2 regions of the Microbacterium sp. 22242 genome follow, and region 1 is predicted to be linked to the other one. Evidence: riboswitches for the same ligand, from Rfam matches in the RefSeq annotation. Region 1 holds a riboswitch; the other holds the start of a gene.
The links. A riboswitch is a leader RNA that binds a small molecule or an ion and turns the genes downstream of it on or off. The one in region 1 is predicted to bind FMN.
Positions count from the first base shown of each region.

Region 2: linked by a shared signal. The riboswitch ahead of ribD (bifunctional diaminohydroxyphosphoribosylaminopyrimidine deaminase/5-amino-6-(5-phosphoribosylamino)uracil reductase RibD) and the one ahead of ACTJJZ_RS08085 (6,7-dimethyl-8-ribityllumazine synthase) in region 1 are both predicted to bind FMN.

Region 1 covers NZ_JBQEOZ010000005.1:298,377-309,707, forward strand. Annotated here, with positions in the region: gene ACTJJZ_RS08050 (polyribonucleotide nucleotidyltransferase) at 1-1,466, opposite strand, end outside; partial or broken gene ACTJJZ_RS08055 (SGNH/GDSL hydrolase family protein) at 1,635-2,381, opposite strand; gene ACTJJZ_RS08060 (glycosyltransferase family 4 protein) at 2,412-3,575, opposite strand; gene ACTJJZ_RS08065 (DUF5302 domain-containing protein) at 3,768-3,938, shown strand; gene ACTJJZ_RS08070 (SDR family oxidoreductase) at 4,048-4,797, opposite strand; gene ACTJJZ_RS08075 (hypothetical protein) at 4,924-6,114, shown strand; gene ACTJJZ_RS08080 (SRPBCC family protein) at 6,127-6,624, opposite strand; FMN riboswitch at 6,679-6,823, shown strand; partial or broken gene ACTJJZ_RS08085 (6,7-dimethyl-8-ribityllumazine synthase) at 6,831-7,274, shown strand; gene ACTJJZ_RS08090 (FMN reductase) at 7,351-8,031, opposite strand; gene ACTJJZ_RS08095 (LLM class flavin-dependent oxidoreductase) at 8,028-9,263, opposite strand; gene efeB (iron uptake transporter deferrochelatase/peroxidase subunit) at 9,441-10,763, opposite strand; gene efeO (iron uptake system protein EfeO) at 10,763-11,331, opposite strand, start outside.
Region 2 covers NZ_JBQEOZ010000002.1:187,883-199,213, reverse strand. Annotated here, with positions in the region: gene ACTJJZ_RS02645 (APC family permease) at 1-1,163, opposite strand, end outside; gene ACTJJZ_RS02640 (AsnC family protein) at 1,345-1,548, opposite strand; gene ACTJJZ_RS02635 (MFS transporter) at 1,616-3,076, opposite strand; gene ACTJJZ_RS02630 (Fe-S protein) at 3,236-3,598, opposite strand; gene ribH (6,7-dimethyl-8-ribityllumazine synthase) at 3,695-4,168, opposite strand; gene ribA (GTP cyclohydrolase II) at 4,165-5,439, opposite strand; gene ACTJJZ_RS02615 (riboflavin synthase) at 5,436-6,140, opposite strand; gene ribD (bifunctional diaminohydroxyphosphoribosylaminopyrimidine deaminase/5-amino-6-(5-phosphoribosylamino)uracil reductase RibD) at 6,140-7,225, opposite strand; FMN riboswitch at 7,289-7,445, opposite strand; gene ACTJJZ_RS02605 (Fpg/Nei family DNA glycosylase) at 7,538-8,413, opposite strand; gene ACTJJZ_RS02600 (GNAT family N-acetyltransferase) at 8,455-9,024, opposite strand; gene ACTJJZ_RS02595 (endonuclease domain-containing protein) at 9,273-10,154, shown strand; gene trpS (tryptophan--tRNA ligase) at 10,209-11,219, opposite strand.

The DNA.
Region 1 (11,331 bases):
AGGGTGGAGGCGCAGACGGAGCCCATCGAGGTGGAGCCGTTGGAGCTGAGCGCCTCGGACACCTGACGGATCGCGTACGGGAACTCCTCGCGGGTCGGCAGCACCGGCACGAGGGCGCGCTCGGCGAGGAAGCCGTGCCCGATCTCGCGACGCTTCGGCGATCCCACCCGGCCGGTCTCACCGGTCGAGTAGGGCGGGAAGTTGTAGTGGTGCATGTAGCGCTTGCTCGTGGTGGGCGACAGCGAGTCGATCTGCTGCTCCATCTTGAGCATGTTCAGCGTGGTGACGCCCAGGATCTGGGTCTCGCCGCGCTGGAAGATCGCGGAGCCGTGCACACGCGGGATGACCTGCACCTCGGCGTCGAGCGGACGGATGTCGGCCAGGCCGCGGCCGTCGATGCGGACGCCCTCGGTGAGGATCCGGCCGCGCACGATCTTCTTCGTGACGGACTTGTAGGCGGCGGAGAACTCGCTCAGCGCGACCTCCGGCTGCTCGCCCGCCCCGACGGCGGCGACGAGCTCGGCCTTGACGCGGTCCTTGATCGCGTCGTCGGCGTTCTGGCGCTCCTGCTTGTCGGCGATCTGGTAGACGTCGACGAGCTCGGCGAAGGCGCGCGACGACACGAAGTCGAACGTGCTCTCGCTGTACGGCGGGAAGACCGGGTAGACGCCCGGCTCCTTCGACGACGACGCGGCGAGCTGGGCCTGCGCCTCGACGAGCTGCTTCAGGAACGGCTTGGCGGCCTCCAGACCCTGGGCGACGATGTCCTCGCTGGGCTTCGTGGCGCCGGCCTTGATCAGGTTCCAGCTGCCCTCGGTCGCCTCGGCCTCGACCATCATGATCGCGACGTCGGTGCTGCCGTCACCCTTGGTGACGACGCGGCCGGCGACGACGAGGTCGAAGACGGCCTCCTCGACCTGCGCCTGGTTCGGGAACGCGACCCACTGGTCGGCGTGCTCGCCGTGACCCGGGACGAACGCGAGGCGCACACCGGCGACCGGGCCGGAGAACGGCAGGCCGGAGATCTGGGTCGACGCGGACGCCGCGTTGATCGCGAGCGCGTCGTAGTACTCGCCCGGCGCGATCGAGAGGACCGTGATGACGATCTGGACCTCGTTGCGCAGGCCGTCGACGAACGACGGGCGCAGCGGGCGGTCGATCAGACGGCAGACCAGGATCGCCTCGGTGGAGGGGCGGCCCTCGCGGCGGAAGAACGAGCCGGGGATCTTGCCGGCGGCGTAGGAGCGCTCCTCCACGTCGACGGTCAGCGGGAAGAAGTCGAAGCCCTCGCGCGGCGACTTGCTCGCGCTCGTGGCGGAGAGGAGCATCGTCTCCTCGTCCAGGTAGGCGGCGACCGCGCCCTGCGCCTGCTGCGCGAGACGGCCCGTCTCGAAGCGGACGGTGCGGGTGCCGAAGCGGCCGTTGTCGAGAACGGCCTCAGTAGCGGTGATTTCAGGACCTTCCAAGAGGTCTCTCCTTCTTTGTTTAGGCTCGCTCTCCCGTGTGGAGCGCGAGCATGGACGGATGCGCACAGAGGCATCCTGTTCGATCCTATCAGCGCACGAGGACGCCGCCCTCTCCGGGCCGCATCCGGGCCCGCGTGCGGAAGAGCGGCGAACGGCCGCTCCTGCGGCTCAGACCTCGCTGGGCTCGCGGACGCCGCGCTCGCGGCCGAGGCGCACGTAGTCGTGGTGCTTGGCGCTGCGGCCGTCGCCCGCGGCGCGGCCGTGCAGCCGCCGCCACACCCACGGCAGCGCGTGCCGACGCCACCACACGCCTGCGCCCGTGCGCTCGGTCGCGTGCAGCGCCTCGTCCAGCATGCCGAGCTCGTCGGCGAGCGGCACCCCGAGCGCGACGCCCGCGCGATAGGCGAGGAAGCGGTGCCCGCGGCTGGACAGATGCACGAGATCCTCACCCCAGTTCTCGCGCTGCGCGAGCTGCGGGTGCAGGTCCATGTCGACCAGGATCGCCCCGCACCGCTCCGCGATGCACGCCAGCGCCGACGCCCACGCGGAGAACCGGCGGGTGTAGAGGCGCGCGGCCGGGTTGCCGGGCAGGAACGGCGTGACCAGCAGCACGTCCGCCCCCGTCCCGCGCAGCTGCCGCACGGCATCCTCCAGCCGGGCGGCGAGCGCGGGGATCGAGACGCTGCGCTTCACCAGATCGTTCGCGCCGATGAGGATCGAGACCAGGTCGGGGCGCAGCTCCAGCGCCCGGGGCAGTTGCGTCCCGCAGACGTCCGAGACCCGTTTGGAGCGGATCGCGAGGTTCGCGTAGTCGAGCGGCTCGCGGGCGGCGAGCAGCAGGGCCAGACGATCCGCCCAGCCGCGCAGGGCGCCGTCGGGTCCCGGGTCGCACAGCCCTTCGGTGAGGGAGTCGCCGAGGGCGACATAGCGGCGCCAAGGCTTGCGCTACCCCGCCGTGGCCAGCTCGGGGCGGCGGGATCGCGCGGCGCGCAGCCCGGCGTCGACGCGGTGCAGCTCCCGCGCCTCCGCGAAGTGCCCGATCAGCTCGTCGCACACGGCGGACCAGCTGCGCCCCTGCACGGCCTCGCGCCCCGCCCGTCCGAAGGCCGCCCTCCTGGGCGCATCGCCGACGAGATCGAGCACCCGCGCCCGCAGATCCTCGAGGTCCCCCGGCCGGTACAGCCAGCCGTCGACGCCCGTCCGCACCAGGTCGAGCGGGCCGCCGCGCCCCGTGGCGACCACCGGCACGCCGCTCGCGTGCGCCTCCTGCAGGGTCTGCCCGAACGTCTCGCTCTCCCCCGGATGCACGAAGACGTCGAAGGAGGCCATGATCTCGGCGAGCTCTGGTCCGCTGCAGTGACCGAGGAACACCGCCTGCGGCAGCATCGCCTCGAGCCTGGGCCGGGAGGGACCGTCGCCGACGATCACGAGCCGCACGCCGCCCAGATCCGCCAGCACGCGCAGATCCTCGACCTGCTTCTCCGGGGCGAGCCGGCCGACGTAGCCGACCACGACCTCGCCGTCGCCGCGGTGCGCCCATGCGTCCCGGCGTCGGTCCGGGTGGAACCGCTCGGCGTCGACGCCGCGGCCCCAGCGCCGCACCCGGTCGACGCCGAGCCGCGCGAGCTGGTCCTCGGACTCGGACGACGGGGCGAGCGTGAGCGTGGCGCGGCGGTGCAGCCGTGAGATGTGCGCCTCCGCGAGCGCGGTGGTGAGAGAGACGCCGTATCGCGCCGTGTAGGCGGCGACGTCGGTCTGGTAGGCGGCGACGGCCGGCACGCCGAGCCGTTCGGCGGCGAGCGCGCCGCGCCAGCCCAGCGCGAACGGCGAGGCGAGGTGCACGACGTCGGGCTCGAAGCGCGCGAGCGCGGCGGAGAGCCGATGCACGCTGGAGGTGCCGACGCGCACGGTGCGGTAGCCGGGAAGCGCCACGGACGGGATCGCCTCGATGCGCGCATGTCCGATGCGACGCGGCATCCCCGTTGCGGCCGGGGCGTACACCCTGGCCTCGTGCCCGTGGTGCTCGAAGTGGCGGAGGATCTGCAGGACGGACCCGGTCACGCCGTTCATGTGCGGGAGGAAGGATTCCGTGACGATCGCTGCTCTCACGTCATCAGGATCCCGCCCCGCGCGCCGTGGATCCGCCGGAATCGGCCCGATCGCGGAGTGTTCACCGAATGCACGGCCGGCGGTCACCTGCTGTCCGCTCCGGCGCCCTCTTCGCGTCTCCGGACGGACCGGCGTCGTTCGCGTGCCGTCCGATCGGGGGCGGGAGGCCGCGGCGGCGCTAGGCTGGCGCGCATGAGTACCGACGACACCGCCGCCTCGGACATGAAGCGCAAGTTCAAGGAGGCGCTCGAGAAGAAGAACGCCCAGCAGCACCGCGGTGAGGCGCACCTGGACGGCGATTCCGCCGTGCACGGCACGCACTCCGCTCAGACGAAGCGCGAGTTCCGCCGCAAGAGCGGCTGAGCCGCAGCTGCCCGCACGGAGGGGCGTCGACGAGGGATCGTCGGCGCCCCTCTCCGTGGGGTATGCAGGCCAGGCGCCGGCGGGCACGCCCCGCCCGGGCGTCCGCTCGTCAGCCCTGCGGCTGGGCCTCGAGCCACTGCGCGAACGTCACCGAACCCAGGTCCGCATCGGGACCGGGGAGAACGGATCCGTCGCGCATCGCGCGGCCGAAGGCCCCCGGCACGGCGATCCTCGGCATCGCCGCCCGCCGTCCGGTGTGCCGCGCCCAGGCCCTGATCATCTCCGCCAGATCCTCCTCGCGCGGCCCCGCGATGTCGCGCACCCGTCCGCGAGGGCCGGCCTCGGCGTCGTCGACCAGGCGCTCGGCCACCTCGCCAAGCGAGATCGGCTGAGTGCGCATCCTGCTCACCGGATGGATCGGTCCGAGCCCGGTGCGCGCGAACATCTGCGCCGCGAAGTCGTGGAACTGGGTCGCCCGCTGGATGGTCCAGGGCACCCCGCCCGCATCGACCGCCCGCTCCTGCGCCCATTTCGCGCCGTAGTAGCCGTACGGGGCGCGATCGACGCCGACGATCGAGAGGGCGAGGTGATGGCCGACGCCGGCGGCGCGCTCCGCGGCCAGCAGGTTCGCCGTGGTCTGCAGGAAGAAGGCGGTCGCGGTGCGCGTGCTCAGGGTGGGGATGCCGAGCACGTCCACCACGACGTCCGCGCCCGCGACCGCCTCGGCGAGTCCGGTCGCCGCACGCATGTCCGCGCCGGTGCTGCGGGAGAGCACGCGCACGTCGTGGCCGCGGGCGGCGGCGCGCCGCACGACCTCGACGCCGACGGTCCCGGTGCCTCCTGCGACGACGATCAGCATGCGGTTCCCCTTCCGACGCCGCACGGCGCCCGGATCCGATTGTGGCGCACGCCGGCGCGCTCCGCATCGACCGTGCCACCGCGCGTACGCCGCGGATCCACAGGGTTCGGGGTTAGCGTCGAAACCGTGACCCTCGCGACCGTCCGGAAACCGCGCGTCGGGCGGAACCGACGTGCGCGTCCGGCCCTCGCCGCCGCGGCCGTCGGCGGACTGCTGCTCGCACTGCTGGTGGCGTCACCCGAAGCCGCGTACGCCGACGACTACCCGTCCTGGCAGGACGTGCAGAACGCGCAGGGCAACGAGCAGGCCACGCAGGAGGAGATCACCCGCATCAACGACGCCCTGGCGTCCGCGCAGCAGAAGGCGGCCGAAGCGTCGACCGCCGCACTGAAGGCCGCGCAGGAGGCCGGGGCCGCGCGCACCGCGGCCGACGCGGCCGCCCGCCGCGCCGACGAGCTGACCGCGCAGGCCGACGCCGCGCAGCAGGCCGTTCAGCAGATCCACGACCAGGTCGGATCCCTCGTCTCCAACCGGACCCGCACCGAGACCTCGGCGCCGCTCGCGGTGCGGCTGTTCACCGCGGCGCACCCCGACGAACTGCTCACCCGGCTCGGCGTGATGGAGAAGCTCGACGCGACCTGGTCGTCGCTGGGCGAGCGCGCGATCGCCCAGCAGGGCGTGGCGACCTCGCTGCAGAGCCAGGCGCAGGCGGCGCAGAAGGCCAGGGACGACCTGGCCGCGGCGGCCGCGGCGGCGGCGCAGACAGCGCGGCAGGCGGCGGACGCGGAGGCCGCCGCCGTGAAGGACCTGCAGGGCCACGTCACCACGCTCTACGCGCAGCTCGCGACGCTGAAGAACACCACCGCCGACGTCGAGCGCCGGTATCGCATCGGCCAGCAGGTCGCCGAGCAGCAGCGCGAAGCGGCGGCCGCTGCCGCTGCCGCGGCCGCCGCGCAGCAGGGATCCGGATCAGGGGGCGGAGACCTCGGCGACTCCGGCGACGTGGACGTCGACCCCGCCGGCGCGCAGGCGTACGCCCGCGGACAGCTCGGCAACTACGGCTGGGGGCAGGACCAGTTCGGCTGCCTGTACAACCTGTGGATGCAGGAGTCCAGCTGGCGCGCCGACGCCCTCAACCCGGACAGCGACGCGTACGGGATCCCGCAGTCCCTCCCCGCCGACAAGATGGCCGCGGCAGGGCCGGACTGGCGCACGAACGGGGACACCCAGATCGACTGGGGTCTCAGCTACATCCGGAGCGCCTACGGATCCCCCTGCGGCGCCTGGTCGCACGAGATGGCGCACAACTGGTACTGAGCATCGCTCGGCTCACTCCCGGGACGCCTGCTCCTGCACCAGCCGGCGCGCCTCGGCCAGCACGACCGGATCCGCACAGCCGCGGGCGAATCCGGCGATCCTGATCCGGATCTCCCTGCCCAGCACGACCTCGCCGATCCGTTCGGCGAGCGGGGCCAGCCAGGCCGGGCGGCAGCGGAAGCTGTACTTCCAGACCGCACGGGTGCCCTCCGCGACCGCCTCGAAGCGCCAGCCGGCGCCGAGGGTGCGGAAGAACCACGGGCCTTTCTCCATCGCCATGCCGACGTTCGTGGGCGGCGCGTACGAGACGTAATGCGTGACCATCGCGAGTCCGAACCGTTGCCGGGTGTACGTGCGCACCCCCTTGCCGGGCGCGGTCGCGCCGTCGAGGAAGTGCTGCTCGCGGATGAACACGTCCCAGCGCCGGCGCACCTCGCCCGTGGTCTGGGAGACGGCGTAGGCGAGCTCCGGCGGGAGAGGGACGGTGACGCTGGCCTGGACGACGGGCATGGTGCCGACGCTATCGTGCGCGGCGGTCTCCTCCCTGCCGCGGTGATAGCGTCGTCCTGTCCTCAGGGCGGGGTGCAAGTCCCCACCGGCGGTGACGCGGCCAGTCCGCGCGAGCCCGCGAACGGTCCCCATGGCGGGGACCGCCGATCCGGCGAGAATCCGGAGCCGACGGTCACAGTCCGGATGAGAGAGGACAGAAGGAGCAGTCCACCATGCCCGAGAAGATCGCCATCGTCGCCGCCCAGTGGCACGCTGAGATCGTGGAGGAGACCGTGTCGGCGTTCGTCGCCCGGCTCGGCGAGCACGGCATCGACGACGTCGACGTGCACCGCGTGCCCGGCGCGTTCGAGATCCCCCTGCACGCGCAGCGGCTCGCCAGGACCGGACGCTACACCGCGATCGCGGCGAGCGCGCTGGTCGTGGACGGCGGGATCTATCGTCACGAGTTCGTCGCGGCCACGGTCGTCGACGCGCTCATGCGCGTGCAGCTGGACACCGACGTCCCGGTGTTCTCCGCCGTCCTCACCCCGCACAACTTCCACGAGCACGCGGAGCATCGCGACTACTTCCAGCGGCACTTCGCCGTGAAGGGCCGCGAACTCGCCGACGCGGTGTCGGCCACGATCGCCGGCCTCGCCCTGATCGGCTGATCCGCTGCGGCGCCCTCGTCTCGCTGCGCTCCCCAGCAACCGGAGCAGCGAGACGAAGGGCCGCCCGCCGTCCGGGCTACTCCCCCGCGAGGCCGCCGAGCAGATGCCCGAACGAGCGCCCCTCGCCGAGGTAGGAGGCGGGGTCGAACGGATCCGCATCCTTCGCCGGCTCGCGGCGGGCGATCGCCTCTGCCAGCTCCCGGGCACCGCGCTCGACGCGCGAGCTCAGCGGCGCGACGTCGTCGGCGTTCGCACCCCAGTCGCTCGAAGCCGCGAACACGCCGGTCGGCACCGGCTCCGCATGCAGATACGTGAACAGCGGGCGGATGGCGTAGTCGATCGCGAGCGAGTGCCGGGCGGTGCCCGCGTTCGCGCCGAGGAGCACGGGCTTGCCGGTGAGCGCGTCGGGGTCGAGCACGTCGATGAACGACTTGAACAGGCCGGAGTAGCTCGTGGAGAAGATCGGCGTGACCGCGATCAGGCCGTCGGCCGAGACCACGGTGTTGATCGCCGCCTCCAGCGCGGGCGGCGCGAAGCCGGTGAGCAGGTTGTTCGTGATGTCGTGCGCGAGATCGCGCAGCTCGATCACGTCGACGGAGACCTCGATGCCGTCGCCGTCCGACCCTGTCGACCGGTCATTGAGCTTGTCGAAGCGCAGGGACCGCACGGTCTCCGCGGCGAGCCGGTCCGCGAGCATGCGGGTCGAGGAGGGGTTGGACAGCCCCGCGGAGATCACCGCGATCCGGCGGGCGCTCATCGGTTGGCCGCCTTCGTGGCCGCCGCGCCGAACGCGGACCCTTCGACAGGACCGGTGACCGAGGCGACCGGGACGGCGCCGCCGTCCTGGTAGGGCGATCCCGCGGTCAGGTTGTCGCCGCGGTTCGCACCGGGCCGCGCCTCGCGCGCGGGTCCGTCGCCGTACACCGCCCTGACCCTGGCCGCGTGGGTCGGAGCGTCCGGTACCGTGGCGGGACGGTTCTGCGCGAGCTCCCTGCGGAGCACCGGCACGACCTCGCCGCCGAGCAGGTCGAGCTGCTCGAGCACGGTCTTCAGGGGCAGCCCGGCGTGGTCCATCAGGAACAGCTGGCGCTGGTAGTCGCCGTAGTGCTCGCGCATCGCGGCGTAGCGGTCGATGACCTGCTGCGGCGAGCCGACCGTGAGCGGCGTCATCTCGGTGAAGTCCTCCATGGACGGTCCGTGGCCGTAGACGGGGGCGTTGTCGAAGTACGGGCGGAACTCGTCGATCGCGTCCTGCGACTTCGGCCGGATGAACGCCTGGCCGCCGAGGCCGACGATCGCCTGCTCGGGGGTGCCGTGGCCGTAGTGCGCGTAGCGCTGCCGGTACAGCCCGATCAGGCGCTGGTAGTGCTCCTTGGGCCAGAAGATGTTGTTCGCGAAGAAGCCGTCGCCGTAGTAGGCGGCCTGCTCCGCGATCTCGGGCGTGCGGATGGATCCGTGCCACACGAACGGCGCGACGCCGTCGAGCGGGCGCGGGGTCGCCGTGAAGCCCTGCAGCGAGGTGCGGAACTTCCCCTCCCAGTCCACGACGTCCTTGGTCCACAGCTCGTGCAGCAGCGCGTAGTTCTCGATCGCGAGCGGGAGTCCCTGGCGGATGTCCTTGCCGAACCACGGGTAGACCGGGCCGGTGTTGCCACGGCCCATCATGAGATCCATACGCCCGCCGGAGACGTGCTGCAGCATGGCGTAGTCCTCGGCGATCTTCACCGGGTCGTTCGTGGTGATCAGCGTCGTCGAGGTCGACACGATGAGGCGCTCGGTCTGCGCGGCGAGCGCCGCGAGGAAGGTCGTCGGGCTGGACGACCAGAACGGCGGGTTGTGGTGCTCGCCGATCGCGAAGACGTCGAGGCCGACCTCTTCCGCGTGCTTGGCGATCGTGAGCGTGTTCTGGATCCGCTCGCGCTCGCTCGGGGTCTCCCCTGTCACCGGGTTCCGGGTGATGTCGCTGACCGACATGAGGCCGAACTGCATGCCCGACCAGGTGCTCGACTCGCTCACTGCGCTCTCCTTCAGATTTCTATTCACTTGAATGTATCTGATGCAACGCGAGCCCGGCGGGAGTATTCCCGCGGACCGCCGGTGACCGGAGTGTATCGACCTGGTGATCGCGTCATACAGCGCGACGCGGCGACTGCCGGGCCGTCGGCGTCACGCGAACAGGCCCGCGCCCACGTAGGAGCCCTTCGCGGCTCCCGGCGGGATCGCCCAGAGGCCGGATCCGATGTGCCGGATGTACTCGCTCATCAGGTCCGTCGAGAGGCGCTTCTGGATCCCGATGAACTGCTCCGGAGAGCGCTGATAGGAGAGGAAGAACAGGCCGGCATCGAGCTTGCCGAGCTCGTCGTTGCCGTCCACGTAGTTGTAGCCGCGGCGCAGGATCCGCACGCCGTCGTTCACGCTCGGATGCGCGAGGCGCACGTGCGAATTCTCGTCGATGCGTCCGCCGTGGAAGGACGGCTCGGTGAACTCGTCCCCGCCCGAGAGCGGCGCACCGCTCCCCTTCGCCCGGCCGATCGTGCGGTCCTGCTCGCTCAGCCGCAGCCGGTCCCAGGTCTCCACGAGCATCGCGATCTTGCGCGCGACCAGGTACGAGCCGCCCGCCATCCAGGCCGGCTCATCCTGCTCGGCGACCCACACGTGCTTCTGCAGCGCCGCGGTGTCGTCGGCCAGGATGTTCGCGGTGCCGTCCTTGAAGCCGAACAGGTTGCGCGGCGTCTGCTGCTCGGCCGAGGTGCGCGAGGTCCGGCCGAAGCCCAGCTGGGACCAGCGCAGGCGCGCACGGCCGAACGCGATCCTGCTGAGGTTGCGGACCGCGTGCACCGCGACCTGCGGGTCGTCCGCGCAGGCCTGGATGCACAGGTCTCCGCCGGTGTACGCCGCGTCCAGGGCGTCGCCGACGAAGGGCGGCAGCGCCACGAGCGCGGCAGGGCGACGGTGCGCGATCCCGAACCTGTCGCCCTCGGTCTCGAACAGCCCGGCGCCGAGCCCGAACGTGATCGTGAGCCCGCTCGCGCTCAGGCCCTGCGCCTCGCCGGTGTCGTCCGGGGGCGCCTCGGGCGACCCGCCGACCGCACCGGACGCGCTGACGTCCAGACCCTTCGCCATCCGCGAGGCGGCGTAGCTCCAGTCCTGCAGCAGCGAGACCAGGTCGTCGCGGCTCGCGTGCGGCATCATGTCGAAGCTCGCGAAGTGCAGGTGCTCCTGCACCCGGCTGGTGATCCCGGCCTGGTGCGCACCCTCGAACGCGAATTCGTCGGCGGGCTGAGCTCCGCTCTGCGCGGCCACGACCGCGGCGGTCCCGCCGGCTCCGACCGCGAGCCCGGCCACGCCGCTGCCGATCGCCCACCCCAGGAGGCCGCGCCGGCTGATGCCGTTCGCGTCCGACGTCGAGTCGGCCGGTGCCGCGGCGGCCTGATCGGCGTGCGCCCCGTCGACCGGTTGCCGCCCGTCGGCAGGCTCGGGGACCGTCATCAGCTCAGGATCGTTCCGGTGAGCTTCGACAGCGGCTCGGCCAGCGCGTTCAGCAGGTCGGTGAGATCGCGCTTCTGCGTCTCGGTGACGGTCGAGTAGGGAGGGAAGCCGTCCGTGAGGGAGCCGTGCACGGCGAGCTCGGCCTCGAGGGCGGAGAAGCCGCGGTCGATCTGCGAGACGAGCTTCTTCCCCTCGGCGCCCTTGCCGTCGGCGAAGTCGCGCACGAGCGAGAAGGCCATCTTGGACCCCTCGACGTTGGCGGCGAAGTCGGACAGGTCGGTGCCGGACCACCAGTCCTCCTCGCCCGTGATCTTGCCGTTCGCGACCTCGTCCAGCAGAGAGATCGCGCCGTTGGAGATGCCGGCGATGCCCTGCGCGTCGAGATCCTTCAGGAACGCGTCGGAGTGCACGTGGTCGTACAGCTCCTGCAGGTCGGCGAGGAGCTTGTCGGCGTACACGCCGCGCTCTGCGGGCGTGGACGGCGTCCAGTCCTTCGCCGCCGGCGTCGTGCCGTCGGAGTTCATCGCGCCGGGCGCCGGCGCCCACAGGTCCTTCTCGATCCGGTGGA
Region 2 (11,331 bases), on a different contig from region 1:
AAGATCACGAGGTAGGACAGCAGCAGCGTGGAGATCGCGACGGTGAGGACCACCGTGAACGCGGCCGAGGCGCTTCCGTTGAGCAGCACCGTCGCGGCGATGCAGAACACCGTCGCCACGACGCCGGAGAGCATGTTCATGCGCACCGGGGTGCCGAGGCGCTCGGAGAACTTCCCGAAGTAGCGGAAGAAGGCCCCGTCGGCGCCGGCGGCCGCCTGCACCCGGTCCGAGGCGATCATCCACGCGCTCGCCTGGGTCAGCACGACGACGACGAAGAGCAGGGCCGCGACCCAGAGCAGCGGTCCCGCGGCGGGCCCGTACACCGTGAAGACCTCCTTGAACGCGTCCAGGAGACCTGTCGCACCCTGCACCTTGTCGGCGGGCAGCACCGCCAGGATCGCGAAGATCGGCACGAGATAGCAGAGGATCGAGATCAGCCCCGAGGAGGCGACTGCCTTGGGCACGTCCTTCTGCGGATCGCGCATCTCCTCTGCCGCGCCGTTCGGGGCCTCGAACCCGACGACCGCGAACAGGATGACCGGCGTGACCGCGAGGAACCCCTCGAGCGTCGGCGAGAACGCCCCGACCGCGTAACCGTGGACGCCGTGCTGGAGGGCGTAGAGGCCGACCGTGATCACGAAGACCACCAGGAGTGCGACCTTGAGGATGCCGCCGGCGGCGACGATCTGCTTGCCGTACTGCAGCCCGACGACGGCCACCAGGATCGCGAGCCAGATGAAGACGATCTTGAACGCGTAGTCGGCGACGCTGCCGGACTTCATCGGCGCGATGTAGGCGTCCCAGGTCGCGGCGGAGATGAACACGAGCGATCCGCCCATCCACAGCGGATTGGTGATCCAGTAGAACATCGTCGAGATCGACGCGGCGAGCTTGCCGAACGCCAGCCGCACCCAGACGAACGGGCCGCCCTCCTCGTGGAAGGCGCTGCCCAGCTCGGAGACGACGAACGCGTAGGGGAGCAGGAAGGTCACCCCGATCACGAGGGTCCAGGTGAAGGCCTGGGCGCCGCCGCCGGCCGCGATCTGCGCGATCGTGTCGATCGAGATGATCGCGGCGACCGAGAGCAGGACGATGTCGAGCCGCCCCAGGGTCTTGCGGAAGGTCTGGGTGCGGATCGTCGACGTCGCGATCTCAACGCTCATCGGGGACTCCTCTGTCCGGGAACTGCCGAGTCTGGCCGCAGCCGGGCTCAGGCGTCCCGGCGTGCGAGTGATGAGTCGAGTAAATCGTGCACCACTGGATCACGCCAATACACAGATGCGCGGTGCTACATCAATTCGGCAGATGCTGTCGAGCCGCTGCCCGGAGCGCGCCCGGCGACCGTCAGCGCCGCCCGAACCGGCGATGCGCCGCCTGTCGGGTGGTGCCCAGGGCGCTCGCGATCGCCTGCCACGAGTAGCCGGCCGCTCGGGCTCGGCGCACCTGCACCTCCTCGGCACGCGCGATCCCGCGGCGCGCCTCGACCAGCCGATGCAGCTCCGCCAGCGGCTCGCCCTGGGGATCCGTGTCGATCGCCGTCCTCGTCATGATGGCCTCCTCGTGTCAATGCTCGTTGACGCGAGGAGGCCTGTCAATCGATGTTGACGGATCCGGTTCAGCTGCCGGCGGACACGCCGAGGTCGTCCTCGTAGTCGTGGTCCTTGGTCTCCGGCATGAGGATCAGCGCGATGAGCGTGAGCACAGCCATCGACGAGAGGTAGACGCCGACCAGCCACGGCGATCCGCCGGCGAGCTGCCACAGCCACACCGCGATCAGCGGCGCCACCGCGGCACCGAGGATCGACGAGACGTTGTACGACACCGCCGAGCCGGTGTACCGCACGTTCGTCGGGAACAGCTCGGGCAGCAGCGCCCCCATCGGCCCGAATGTCGTGCCCATGAGCAGGAAGCCGAGGATCAGGAAGGACTGGGTCAGCACCACCGCGAACGGCTCGCCGGCGTGCTGGCCGAGGAAGAACGGGAACGTGAAGCCGAACAGGATGATCGCGACCGTCGTCCAGATCAGGAGCTTGCGGCGGCCGATCCGGTCCGCCCACGGCCCGGAGAGCAGCGTGAAGATCCCGAAGAACACGACCCCGACGATCTGCATGACCACGAAGTCGATGTATCCGAAGCCCTGACCGGGATAGAACTGGGCCGCGAAGCCGGAGGCGTCGAAGGGCTTGCCCGTCGCCACTGCGGCCTTCTCCGCAGCAGCGGTCGCGATCTGCAGCGACCACGGCTTGGTGCCGAACGAGAGGGTGAAGTTGGTCATCAGGTAGAACAGCACGTAGGTCGCGAGCATCACGAACGTGCCGAGGATGAGGTGCCACCAGTGGTGCCGGAACACGGTCGCGAGCGGCAGCTTGCGGATGACGCCCTTGTCCTCTGCGCGCTTGAACGTCTCCGACTCGACGAGCCTCAGCCGCACCCACAGGCCGATGATCACCATGACCGCGGAGAACAGGAACGGCACCCGCCAACCCCAGCTCAGGAACGCCTCCGACTTGAGCGCCGGGTTGGCCGCGTTCGGCAGCATCGCGTTGATGATCAGGAACAGGCCGTTCGCGATGATGAAGCCGAGCGGGGCGCCCAGCTGCGGGAAGGATCCGTACCAGGCGCGCTTGCCCGCCGGGGCGTTCTCCGTGGCGACCAGCGCGGCGCCCGACCACTCCCCGCCGAGCGCGAAGCCCTGCGCCAGCCGCAGGACCAGCAGCAGCAGGGCCGCCCACCAGTTGATCTGCGGGAACGTCGGCAGCAGGCCGATCAGGAACGTGGCGACGCCCATCGTGAGCAGGGACGCGACCAGAGTGGCCTTGCGGCCGTATTTGTCGCCGAAGTGGCCGAAGACCATGGCGCCGATCGGCCGGGCGATCATCGCGGCCCCGAACACGCCGAACGACGCGAGCAGGGCGGTGGTGTCGTTGCCGGTGGGGAAGAACAGGATCGGGAAGACCAGCACCGCGGCGGTGGCGTAGACGTAGAAGTCGTAGAACTCGATCGTCGTGCCGATGAGGCTGGCGAGGATCACCCGCGATCGCGGATTGGCGGGTGCGGTGACAGTGCTCGTGCTCATGCGGTCCTCCGGTCGATGCGTCGTTCAGAGCCCGCGGGATTCCCCAGCCGCGCGAGCACGGGGGAGTCTACGCCCGGCATACAGCGGGCACACAGGTTGACACGCGAGCGCGGCGGAGTGTGACACGGCGCGGCGTTCAGATCCGGACGGCTGGAGCGGTCAGTGCCAGAAGAAGCCGAGGATCGCGTTCAGCAGGGTGAGCGCACCGACCGCCCAGAACATCCCGGCGGGCACGGCCGCACCGCGCTTCTGGCGGCCCATGCCGATGCCGATCAGGGCGCCGATGACGATCAGCACCACGAGCTTGACCGTGATCTTCAGGTAGAAGCTCATGCCCGGCGTGAAGTCGATCCCCCACGGCGCGGCGAGGATCAGCCCCGCGACGCCCGCGATCGCGAGGCCGATGTTCATCAGCGTGGTGAACTCGCGCTTGCCCCCGACGGCCTGGGCGAGCCAGGCGCCGAAGAGCGTGGCGAAGCCGAGGAGGTGGATGAAGACGACGATCTCACGAAGGGTCTGCATGTGTTCAGGCTATGCCCCGGCGGATCCTGCGGCCGGGTGGACGCGCTGGAACGCCGTGGCCGCCCGGCCGCACGGCCCGACCGCCCCGGTCCCGGGTCAGCCGCGCAACGACCGGATGACCTGGGCGGTGCGGAGGGCGGCGTCCGCCGCCTCCGCGCCCTTGTCCTCCTTGGAGCCCTCGAGCCCGGCGCGCTCGAGACCCTGCTGCTCGTCGTCGAGGGTGAGCACGCCGAAGCCCACCGGCTTGCCGGCGTCGAGCGAGACGCGGGTGAGGCCGTCCGTGGTGGCTGCGGAGACGTACTCGAAGTGCGGGGTGCCGCCGCGGATGATCACGCCGAGGGCGACCACGGCATCGGCACCGCCGGCGAAAGCGGCCTGCGCCGCGACGGCGAGCTCGAACGAGCCGGGCACCCGCACGAGGCGGTGGTTCGCCCCGGTGGACTCGAGCACGCGCTGCGCGCCCGCGATGAGCCCGTCGGTGATGGTCTGGTGCCAGGTGCCGGCGACGATGACGACGTCGAGGCCGCTCGCGTCGAATCCTCCGGTGGCCGGTGCTCCTGCGCCGCTCATGCGTGGTCCTCTCCGTGCTCGGCGTTCACGGCCAGGGCGGCGGCGAGTTCGGACTCGCCGATGATGTGCCCCATCCGGTCGCGCTTGGTCTCCAGGTACTGGTGGTTGTTGGGGCCGACGCCGACGATCAGCGGGACCTGCTCGATGACGTCCAGGCCGAGCTCGCGCAGCTGCGCGACCTTGTCCGTGTTGTTGGTCAGCAGCCGCACCTTCGACACGCCCAGGTCGGTGAGGATCCCGGCAGCCGCCGCGTAGTCGCGGGCGTCGGCGGGCAGCCCGAGGGCGAGGTTGGCGTCGACGGTGTCGAGCCCCTCCTCCTGCAGGCTGTACGCGCGCAGCTTGTTGATCAGGCCGATCCCGCGTCCCTCGTGGCCGCGCATGTAGATGACGATGCCGCCCTCCTGCTCGATCGCGTCGAGCGCCGCCTCGAGCTGCGGGCCGCACTCGCACTTGAGCGAGCCGAACGCCTCGCCGGTGAGGCACTCGGAGTGCACACGGACCAGGGCGGTGTCGCTGGGCTCGCCGGAGACGACCGCGATGTGGTCGGTGCCGGTGATCCTGTCCTTGTAGGCGAGGAACCGGAAGACGCCGTGCGTGGTGGGCACCGTGGCGTCGGCGCGCAGGCTCACGCGGCGGCGCTTCGGTGGTGCGGAATCGAGCGGCTCGTGCTCGTCGAGGTAGGCGATGAGCTGTTCGATCGTGATCACCGGGATGCCGTCGCGCTCCCCGAGCTCGAGCAGACCGGGAAGGCGCATCATCCCCCCGTCCTCGGCGACGACCTCGGCGATTGCGCCGACCGGGCGCAGGCCCGCCAGGCGCATCAGCTCGACGGCCGCCTCGGTGTGACCGCTGCGCTCGCGCACTCCGCCGTCGACGGCGCGCAGCGGCAGCACGTGTCCGGGGCGGATCAGATCGCCGGGGACGGATGCGGCGTTCGCGAGCACGTTCAGGGTGCGCGCGCGGTCGGCCGCGCTGATCCCGGTGGTGACGCCGGAGGCCGCGTCCACGCTGATCGTGTACGCGGTGCCGCGGGCGTCCTCGTTGGACTCCACCATCGGCGGCAGGTTCAGCGCGTCCGCCACGTCGGCGGGCATGGGAGCGCACAGGTAGCCCGACGTCCAGCGCACGGTCCACGCGATCCACTCCGGCGAGGCGAGCTCGGCGGAGAGGATGACGTCGCCCTCGTTCTCGCGGTTCTCATCGTCCGCGACGAGCACGGGGCGGCCGGCGCGGAGCGACTCCAGCGCCTCGGGGATCGTGGAAAGGCTCATCGCGAGCCTCCTTCCGGGGTAGCGGCGCCGGCGCCTGCGGCCAGGCTGCCAGCGGAATCGGCGGACCGGAACGCGAGCAGCCGCTCGACGTGCCGGGCGAGGATGTCGGTCTCGAGGTTGACGACGTCGCCGACCGTCCGGGATCCGAGGGTCGTCGCGGCGAGGGTCTCCGGGATCAGCGAGACCTCGAACCAGTGCTCGGTCGACGAGCTCGCCGAGGATCCCGTGCCTCGCGCGGCGGGCGGTGCGCTCACGGCGCTGACCGTCAGGGACGTGCCGTCCACGGAGATGGATCCCTTGTCGACGACGAGCGCGGCGAGGTCGTGCGGCAGCGAGATCCGCAGCACGCTCCACTCGGCGCCAGGCCGCACCTCGAGCACCGTGCCGACGCCGTCGACGTGTCCCTGCACGATGTGGCCGCCCAGTCGCGCGCCGACCGGCATGGCCTTCTCGATGTTGACGCGCGTGCCCACGGCCGCCCGGCCGATCGCCGCCACGTCCAGCGTCTGCTTCATCACGTCGGTGTCGAAGGTCGAGTCGGTGGATCCCACGACCGTGAGGCACACGCCGCTCACGGCGATGGACTCGCCGTGCACTGCGTCGGATGCGGCCCTCGGCGCGCGCACGGTCAGCCGCCAGCCGTCGCCGGCGGGCGCGATCGCGGTGATCTCGCCGATCTCCTCGATGATTCCGGTGAACATCAGGATCCTCCCTCGTTCCGGGTGGTCTCGGTGCGGGCGGCGCTTCCGCCCGCGTTTGTCAGGACTGGGTCCGGCGCCTCGACGCGGGCGATCGCCAGCAGGTCGGGTCCGAGCGGAAGCCACTCGTCGACCACGAGGCGCCGGGCCTCGGCGATCGTGGCGACGCCGATGTCGGTGAGTGCGAGCCGCGGGCCGCCGAGCAGCACCGGTGCGAGATACGCCAGCACGTCGTCCGCGAGACCGGCGGCGAGGAACGCGCTCGCGAGCGTGGGGCCGCCCTCGACGAAGACGCGCTGCACGCCGCTTCCGCGGAGGTCCTCGAGGACCGCGTGGAGGTCGTGCTGCGGGTAGAACAGGGGCTCGTGCGGGTGCCGGCGCAGCGCCGCATCCGCGGGCGTGTCCCGCGCGCCGATCACGACGGGGATGGGCTGATGCGGCAGCAGCGCATCGCCGTCGCGGGCCGTGAGCGCCGGATCGTCGACGAGCACGGTGCCGGTGCCGACGACGATCGCGTCGGCCTCGGCGCGGCGCCTGTGCACGTCGGCGCGCGCCTCCGGACCGGTGATCCACTGGCTGGATCCGTCCGCCGCGGCCGCTCGTCCGTCCAGGCTCTGCGCCCACTTCACGGTGACATGCGGGCGGCCGAGCCGCTGCACGGCGAGCCAGCCGGCGATGAGCGCGCGAGCGGCGTCGGCCTGCTCGCCGGCGACGACCTGCACGCCCGCCGCGCGCAGGCGGTCCGCCCCGCCGCCGGAGTGATCGCCCGGATCGTCCAGCGCGTAGACGACTCTGGCCACGCCGGCCTCGACGAGTGCGACCGCGCAGGGGCCGGTGCGTCCGGTGTGGTTGCAGGGTTCGAGGGTGACCACCGCGGTGGCTCCGCGCCGCTGCGCGGGGGAGAGCCGGGAGAGCGCGTCGACCTCCGCATGCGGGGTGCCCGCGCCGCGGTGCCAGCCCTCGGCGAGCACGTCTCCGGAGGGGGAGAGGATCACGGCGCCGACCTGCGGGTTCACCCCGCGAGGGCCGCGATCGGCGATCTCGAGGGCGCGCAGCATCGCCGCGTGCTCCGCCGCCGTCACGGTCATGTCGCTGTCGCTTCCTTGTCCTGATCAGGGGTTCGGATGCCCGGGGCAAGGCGCACGGCGATCATGCGTGCTGCCTCTCATCCGGACTCGCGAGCGTCTCGCTCGCATCACCGTCGGTCCCGGAATTCCACCGGGTCGGCCTCGGTCGCATCTCGGATGCGACCTCGGTTCGCGGACTGTCACCGCCGGTTCGGATTCTCACCGACCCCGGAGCACGTTACTGCTCTCAGCTTACTCAACACCTCTCCATCCGATTCATTCCGGCGAATGCTCCTGTGACGTGCGGTGACGTGCGCCCGCCTCGCCGACGCCTCATTTCAGCAGGCGGGACAGCCGCCGGTCGGCGAGCACCTTTCCGCCGGTCTGACAGGTGGGGCAGTACTCGAGCGAGCGGTCGGCGAAGAACACGCTGCGCACCGTGTCGCCGCACACCGGGCAGGTCTCGCCGCGCCGGCCGTGCACCTGCATGCCCCGCCGCTTGGCGTCCTTGAGATCGGCGGGGGGCTTCCCGGTGGCCTCGGCCACCGCGTCGCGCAGCGTGCTCTCCATCGCGTCGTAGAGCCGGGTCACGTCATCCGCGCCGAGGCCGCCGGCGGGAGCATACGGCGACATCCGCGCTGCGTGCAGGATCTCGTCCGAGTAGGCGTTGCCGATCCCGGCGATCACGCCCTGATCCCGCAGCAGGCCCTTGATCTGAGTGCGCCGGCCTTCGAGCAGCGCGGCGAACGCGTCCCGCGTGAACGACGGATCCAGCGGGTCCGGACCGAGCCGGGCGATCCCCGGCACCTCCGCCGGATCCCGCACCACGTAGGCCGCGAGCGACTTCTTCGTCCCCGCCTCTGTGAGGTCGAAGCCGCTGCCGTCGTCGAAGGCGATCCGCATCGCGATCGGGGATTTTCCCGGCCGGATCAGCGTCGCCGGCAGCGCGTCGTACCAGCGCAGCCACCCGGCCTTCGCGAGGTGGAAGACGAAGTGCAGGTTCGGCTCGGCGTCGCTCTCCAGCGTGAGATCCAGGAACTTGCCGTGCCGGGCCGCGCCGCTCACCCGCGATCCGGCCAGGGCCGTCACCGGCGGATCGAAGGTCTTCAGCGCGGAGATCGCCGACACAGACGCGCGCGTGATCGTCAGGCCGACCGCGCGATCCGCGAGGAAGTCGACCAGCCCCTGCACCTCAGGCATCTCCGGCATGGGTTCATCCTGCCACCGAGCGGGGACATCCGGGCGGCGTCTCAGCTCAGATCGATCGGCCAGGGGACCGGCGCGCGATCGTCGGTGCGCAGCAGTCCTGCGACCCATCCGTCATCCCGGCCGCGAGGACCGGTGAGGACCTGGCGCTGCACACCCTCGAAGCGGAATCCGAGCGCACGGGCGCTGCGGGCGGACGCCACGTTGCCGACCACCGCGCGCCAGGTGATGCGGGCGAGTCCGAGCTCTGTGAAGCCCCAGTCGATCACGGCGCGTGCGGCCTCGGTCAGGTATCCGCGTCCGCGGGCTGGCGCGGCGACCCAGTAACCGAGCTCGGCGTCGCCTCCGCTGGCGTGTTTGACGATGTGATGCAGGCCGATCGACGCGACGATCACGCCGTCGGCGTACGCCGCCCATACCGTCTGGGATCCGTCCTCCCACCACTGGCCGACCAGACGGACGTAGTCCTCGGCATCGGCGCGAGCGTACGGGCTCGGCACGGTGGTCCAGCGCGGGATCTCCGGATCCTGGCAGGCCGCCGTGATCGCGTCGACGTCGGCGAATGCGGGTGGGCGCAGGGCCAGGCGCCGCGTACGCAGCTCGACCGGTTCCATCGGTTCAGCCTAAACGGGCCCGCGGGTGCGGTTCGTCGTCGCGCGCCGTTCGAAACTCAGTCGATTTCCGCTGCAGCACCGGCGTTGCCGTGATTGCGCGCCGAATCGACTGAGTTCGGAACGAGGCGCCGGCGGTTCTTCGTCGCGCCGGCGGTTCTTCGCCCTCCGCAGGCGCGCCGATGGCGCCGTTCCGCACCGTTCCCGGTGGCACGGGTCCGCGGCACCTCCGGGATCGCCAGCCTCAGGGGATGATGAACGACCAGCGATTCAAGACCTTCGAACTGCGCGCCCAGGGGTACACGACCAGGTCGATCGCGCAGGCGGCGCGCGACGGCCGCCTGATCCGGTTGCGTCAGGGGCAGTACACGACCACGGGCTGCTCGGAGACGGCCGTCCATGCCGGTCGTCTCGGCGGGAGAGCCGATTGCGTCACCGCGCTGACGCTTGCCGGGGTCTTCGTCCGGGACAGGCATCCGCTGCACGTGCAGATGACGCCGCACTCCGCTCGGCAGGCGCAACCGTCGCCGCGCATCACGCGACATTGGCGCACGTGCTCCGCGCCGTGGAACGACCTGACCGTGCCCCTCGTCGAGGCGCTCGCCCAATCGCTGTGCTGTCAGCAGCCGCGGGACGCCGTGGCGTCGCTGGACAGCGCGCTGCATCAAGGTCTGATCGACCTGCACGGGCTCGACGAGGTATTCGAACTCGCACCCCGAAGAAAGCGGGTCCTGCGCCGCCTGGTCGACGGGCGGGCGGAGTCCGGGCCGGAGACGCTGGTCCGTCTTGCGGCGCGTGCGCTGGGTTTCGAGGTGGTGCCTCAGGTCCAGTTCGACTTCGGTCGCGTGGATCTGGTGCTCGACGGATGGCTCGTCGTCGAATGCGACTCCAGGGCGCACCACGAAGACTGGGCGCAGCGAGTACGCGATTACGAGCGCGATCGGCGCCTCGCAGCGCTGGGGTTCTGCGTCCTCCGGCTCGTCGCCGAGGACATCATGTACGACCGAGCAGGGGTCGTCGCGGCGCTGCGGGGAATGCGCGGCTTCCGCCCTGCGCGCCGCCGCATCGTTCCGAACTCAGTCGATCGCGGGATCTCGGCCGTCAGCGGCTCAGCGAGAAGCCGAATCGACTGACTTTGGGACGCGCGGGCGCGACCATGTCGAAAGGCGAAGGCCCAGGGGAAGCGCCTACAGCACCACCCGGCGGAGCAGGCCGACCCGGTCGTAGACGTCGGCGAGGGTCTTGTCGGCGACCTCGTCGGCCTTCGCGGCGTTGGCAGCCAGGATGCGGTCCAGCTCGGCGGGGTCGGAGAGCAGCTGGTTCGCGCGCTCGCGCACCGGCCCGAACTCGTTCACGACCACCTCGGCGAGGCCCTTCTTGAAGTCGCCGTAGCCGCGACCCGCGTACTCGTCCTCGATCGCCGCGATCTGACGTCCGGTCAGCGCCGCATAGATCGTGAGCAGGTTCGAGACACCGGGCTTGTTCTCGCGGTCGTAACGCACGGATCCCTCGTTGTCGGTGACCGCGCGCATGATCTTCTTCGCCGACTTCGCCGGGTCGTCCAGCAGCCACAGCACTCCGGCATCGGACTCCGCCGACTTCGACATCTTCGAGGTCGGGTTCTGCAGGTCGTAGATGCGGGCGGTGTCCTTCTGGATCACCGGGATCGGCACCACGAACGTCTCGCCGAAGCGGGCGTTGAACCGCTCCGCGAGGTCGCGGGTCAGCTCGACGTGCTGCTTCTGATCGTCGCCGACGGGCACCACGTCGGTCTGGTACAACAGGATGTCGGCGGCCATCAGCACCGGGTAGGTGAACAGGCCCACGGAGGTCGCGTCGGCGCCGAACCGCGACGACTTGTCCTTGAACTGCGTCATCCGGCCGGCCTCGCCGAAGCCGGTGATCGTGCTCAGGATCCACGCCAGCTCGGCGTGCGCGCGCACGTGCGACTGCACGTAGAGCGTCGACTGCGAGGGCTCGATGCCGGCGGCGATGTACTGCGCGGCCGTGCGCCGGGTCTTCTCGCGGAGCTCGGCCGGGTCCTGCGGCACGGTGATGGCGTGCAGATCGACGACGGAGAAGAACGCGTCGTAGGAGTTCTGCAGGTCCCGCCACTGCAGCAGCGCCCCGATGTAGTTGCCGGCCTGGAGGGAGTCGGCGGAGGGCTGCATTCCGGAGTAGAGGCGGGGTTTCGTCACCCGACAATCCTATGGGGCGCCCCATGCCCGTCCTGCCCTGCCTCTAGGCTTTGCCTCATGGCGGTTCCCCGGCACAACTCGCGCGCCACGCGGCGCAGAGAGCGTGCACTGT